One region of the Streptococcus sp. SCPM-O-B-23252 (M501) genome, then DNA from elsewhere that is predicted to be linked to it. Evidence: predicted binding sites of a transcription regulator. Region 1 holds the regulator's gene; the other holds the start of a gene.

Region 1 (2,400 bases):
GACCTCGACCAATCACCGGTTCCAAACTGCCATTGCGAGCCATTTCTGTCAGATCTCGGGTATAGTCTTCCAAACCACCGCTGGTAGAGGCTGGCATGCCCATCATATTTCCCATGGTTTGACGATTGGGTTGCTGGGCCCGATAGAGCGAACGAATGGCCTTGACAGCTTCCTTGTCCCAACCTGCTCGTTGTTCCAAACTCTTCCGAAGCTCGACGATTTTAATGCCCTCTTCCTGATCATCATAGCGGAAGCCGACATACTCCAATACTTGAGAAGCCAAGGCTCCCCGTTCTAAAAGAAGCGCCAAGAGGACATGCTCTGTTCCAAGACTTTTGGCATGGACTGCCTGGGCAATCTCTTGGGAACGTTTCATGATTTCTTCGACACGGAAAGAAAAAGGAAATACCTCATAGCGGCCATCCCGTTGGTAGACTTGACCCGTAATGTGCTCAGCCGCATCTTGAAAATCATCAATCTGCATAGGATAGTCACTTAAGACGGAACCAGCTACACTATAAGGATTATTGGCTAAGGCTACTAGGATATGCCAGGTATCTAGCGTTTGGGACTCAAAATGACCCGCCAAGATTTGAGCGGCTTCAATCGTTTCTAATAGGGCTTTTGAATAGTTCATAAGGAGATTACATTCCCTTTCTATCGACTTGTTGGATAATTTTTCGTAGGATATTGGCTCTTAAGCGATGGGCTTCACTTCCCAGAACCTCGTCTGTTGTCGTCACTGACAAAAGCTCTGCCTCTCTCTTTGTAAGGAGTTTTTCTTCAAATAGCATTTGAAGGATATCGCCAAAAACAGTCTGACTGATTTGTTCTCCGATGCTTGCGCCAAGCTCTTCTAGCATCTGGTGTTGATCTGAAAATTGGACCTTGCCAATCCGGATGTAACCTCCGCCTCCACGCTTGCTCTCTACGATATAGCCTCGACTTTCGGTAAAGCGGGTCTTGATCACATAATTGATTTGACTAGGAACAACTTGGAAAACATCCGCTAATTCGCTTCTCTTGAGCTCTGCGATGCCTGCTTGAGCCAGTAGCGACTTGATATAGGCCTCAATGCTATCTGATGTATTTTTACTTGCCATGATGCTCCTTTCTAACCTTTTCATTCTAGATAAGCTCTCTGCTTTTCAGAGTATCAAAAATGGTCTCACCATCCATGATGTCATTCTTGACCTTATCTGACTATTATACAATTTTTGCGCCTGTAAATAAAGCAAAGACTACGTCGAGATAGAATCTGAAGACCCCTTGTTGCTAGCCAGAAGGAGGCAAAAAAAGAGGCTAGCTATTGCTAACCTCTTGTAGAAGGGACTTTAGGATTTCCGACGAGCGTATTTCACTCTTCCGCCTAAGAAACCTAAGCCGAGTAGTCCGATCCAAGCTAAGAAACTTGCCTTCTCTGATCCTGTCTGTGGCAGTTTTTCTTGGGACTGCACAGGGTCTGGATTTACGGCTTCTACCACAGGAGAAGGAGGAGTCTCTTTCGAAGCAGTCGGTTTCAAAATTGGAGCAATTCCACTTTCTTTTTTGTCTTCTGGAGGAAGGAGCTGTTTTGTTTCTTGTGAATCTTCACTAGGACTTGTTGGTAGCGGCACTTCGGGAATCATAGGAGCTTCTTCTACTTCCTTCGTCCCGACTTCCGTAATCTGATCCTGGGCCCCCACTTCGACAAAGGCATCGACTTCTGTCCGAATTTCTTTGCCTTCTTCTTGTCGAACCTCAATCAATTTCAATCGGCGTCCGACCTTCCCTGCTTGAAGGATCCGGCTTTCGCCCTTGGCCAAGTCCTTGTTCTCACGTGTTTGACTTTCAAATGGAATTTCTTCTGCTTCGATGAGAAGTTCTGGCTTTTCAAGAACCAAATCCCGAACACCTTCGTCTGGGCGTGTCTGCGTCAGCGGTTCATAATTGTGAACATCTCCTAAGATGGTTTCAAGGGCTTCGACTTGATTAGCTGCAGCAACCAAATCTGGTCGCTCTTGATCCAACAACTGAGTCAAGTCCGTCAATTGTCCTTGAACCGTCGGTTTGAGATCTGCTTTCAAGCGATCGAGAGAAGTAGCCTTGATCTTTTCTACTCCTTCTCTGATGATCTGTTGCAGCTCTTCTTGACTGAGCAACTGACTATCTTTCCCTGATAGGATAAATCGGTCTACCTGGATGGCTCTGGATGATTGAGGGTCATTGAGGGCTGGATCCAGATGCAGACGTAGCTGGTGGTAGCCTTTTGCTAGACCTTGTAGATTGACCAAACTCTGGTCGAGCTTGCGTTGATCTCCGTAGCCACTGAAATAATGATCGCCTTCGATCTCATAATCATGACCACGCCCTTCTTCGAAGGCTATTTCTTTTCCATCCAGAGTGACGCTGTAGAGACCA
Region 2 (2,400 bases), on a different contig from region 1:
ATCAGCTCCACCATTAGCATTGATTTCATCAACGGCTAATTGAGCACCTTTTTGTTCAGCACTACCATATGCTGCTACTTCACCAGTTTTTTCAAAGTTAAAACCGATTTTTAGTTCTTTGCCGATTTCGTTACCAGTTGTGTTTGAACCTGAAGTTGAAACTTCACCACAGGCCGCAAGAAGAGCGACACTTGCAATTGTTAAAAATGAAAGAGCAAATTTTTTCTTCATTTGTAATAATCTCCTTAAATAATCTTAAAATAAATACATATTAAGAATATACCGAATTATCTGACAATTGTCAATATAAAAAACGCAATCCTTTAAATGATTGCGTTTTCTACTTGTGTTTCATCCTGTTGACGATGCAAACTTCCTACAAAATCACGATCCAATTCTTGAATATGGCAAATTTGAACCTTCTTTACAAAGCGTTCTTTTTTTAATTGCTGCATAATTTCAAGAACTTGAGGACTATCGACATAGACCTGGACATAGCGCATTTTTTTGGAATGATAGATCACATCCCCAATTTCCTGTAATTTCTTTGCATCTCGATTATAATACAATTTTACAATTAAGCCTGTTCTAGCTTGCTTCTCAAACATACACAATCCCTTTCTGCTTCTGTTACCAGTATAGCAAATTTCAGGTAAAAATACTATCTTTTTCTAGAAAGTAAAGAATGTCCTAAAAAAAACCTCTCCTGTCAAAGGAGAGGGCTGGATGGTTAAGATTTCTTATCCGAGATTGTTGTTAGCCATGATTTCATCGATGAAACCATAAGCTAAGGTTTCTTCTGCAGTCATCCAATTATCCCGTTCTGCATCAGCGTGGATTTTCTTGATGGTTTGACCTGAATTTTCTGCCAAGATTTTTTCCAATCTGTGACGTGTTTTCAAGAGGTGTTCTGCTGCAATGGCCATATCCGTTTGTTGAGTACCGCCACCAGTACCACCCATTGGTTGGTGGATCATGTACTCAGCATTTGGCAACATGAAGCGTTTGCCTTTGGCACCACTTGATGCAATGACAGTTCCCATTGAAGCTGCCATCCCCATGACAATGGTTTGGACGTCTGATTTGATAAAGTTCATAGTATCGACGATAGCCAACCCTGCAGAGACAGAGCCTCCTGGCGTATTGATATACATATAGATGTCTTTGGTATTATCTTGGGCATCTAAGAAGAGCAATTGGGCAATAATCGAATTGGCCATTTGGTCTTCTACTGGTCCTGTTACCATAATAATACGGTCTTTTAAGAGGCGTGAGTATATGTCGTATGAGCGTTCACCACGACTGGTTTGTTCAATAACTACTGGAATCATTCATTCATCTCCTTTTATCCATTATAACCGGCACCATCTCATGAGTTTCATCCGGTTGATTCGAGAGGCTAGCTCTCCTTCCATTCTTTATAAAAGCTATTATATCCCATTGGTCAACAAAGGTCAAATTTTTACTTTCCCAAAGAAGGATTGGACAGGCGCTTATTTGGTACCAAACAAGCGGTCTCCAGCATCTCCCAAACCTGGAACGATATAGCCATTTTCGTTAAGGCGTTCATCCAAGGCTGCTGCAAAGATTTCTACATCAGGATGGGCTGTTTGAAGAGCTTCTACACCTTCTGGTGCCGCAACTAGGCAGACAAACTTAATATGGCTTGCACCACGTTTCTTTAATGAGTCCACCGCTAAGATTGCAGAGCCCCCAGTAGCCAACATTGGGTCTACCACAAAGATTTGACGTTGGTCGATATCCTCTGGTAACTTCACCAAGTACTCAACTGGTTTCAAGGTTTCTTCATCACGGTACATTCCGATATGCCCAACTTTGGCAGCTGGTACCAAACTCAAGAGTCCGTCTACCATCCCGATTCCTGCACGAAGGATTGGGACAATTGCTAGTTTTTTACCAGCAATTTGTTTTTGAACCGTTTTTGTGATCGGTGTTTCGATTTCTACATCTTCAAGAGGAAGTTCGCGCAACACCTCATATCCCATCAACATAGCAATTTCATCAACTAATTCACGAAAAGCCTTTGTAGAGGTATCAGTCCGACGCAAAATAGACAATTTATGCTGAATAAGTGGATGTTTAATAACTTCAAGTTTTCCCATTGTAGTTCCTTCTTTCTCTATATTCATCTTATTATATCAAAAAGGAAGAAAAAGGCCTACAAATATGCAAACCTTTTCTTTTCTTATTTTAATGGCTATCTTATAACCACTCCTTGTACTTACCAATATAATAGTGTTTGACCAGGGTGACGCTTGCCATATAAAGGAAGAGAATCCCCGCAAGTAATAGGAAGTAGAGGCTATTCAGTGGCGCTACTTTTAACAAGGAAGCCAATGGGCTATATGGTAAGAAGGTAATCAAGAGCGCCCCCAATAG

Evidence for each region. Region 1 encodes CtsR, which represses protease genes until heat stress. Its sites were predicted from a motif close to TTGGTCAAAAAAGGTCAAANA; they were not measured.
Region 2: AC3E6G_RS01555 (ATP-dependent Clp protease proteolytic subunit) is a predicted target of CtsR. The motif match lies at 1,441-1,461, and genes of this name have one in related genera.

The regions. Positions count from the first base shown of each region.
Region 1 covers NZ_JBYQGS010000003.1:45,981-48,380, forward strand. The annotation lists gene AC3E6G_RS07590 (ATP-dependent Clp protease ATP-binding subunit) at 1-637, opposite strand, end outside; gene AC3E6G_RS07595 (CtsR family transcriptional regulator) at 645-1,103, opposite strand; gene AC3E6G_RS07600 (alpha-L-fucosidase) at 1,335-2,400, opposite strand, start outside.
Region 2 covers NZ_JBYQGS010000001.1:327,977-330,376, reverse strand. The annotation lists gene AC3E6G_RS01565 (ABC transporter substrate-binding protein) at 1-231, opposite strand, end outside; gene AC3E6G_RS01560 (DUF2129 domain-containing protein) at 324-608, opposite strand; gene AC3E6G_RS01555 (ATP-dependent Clp protease proteolytic subunit) at 741-1,331, opposite strand; gene upp (uracil phosphoribosyltransferase) at 1,494-2,123, opposite strand; gene mgtA (magnesium-translocating P-type ATPase) at 2,224-2,400, opposite strand, start outside.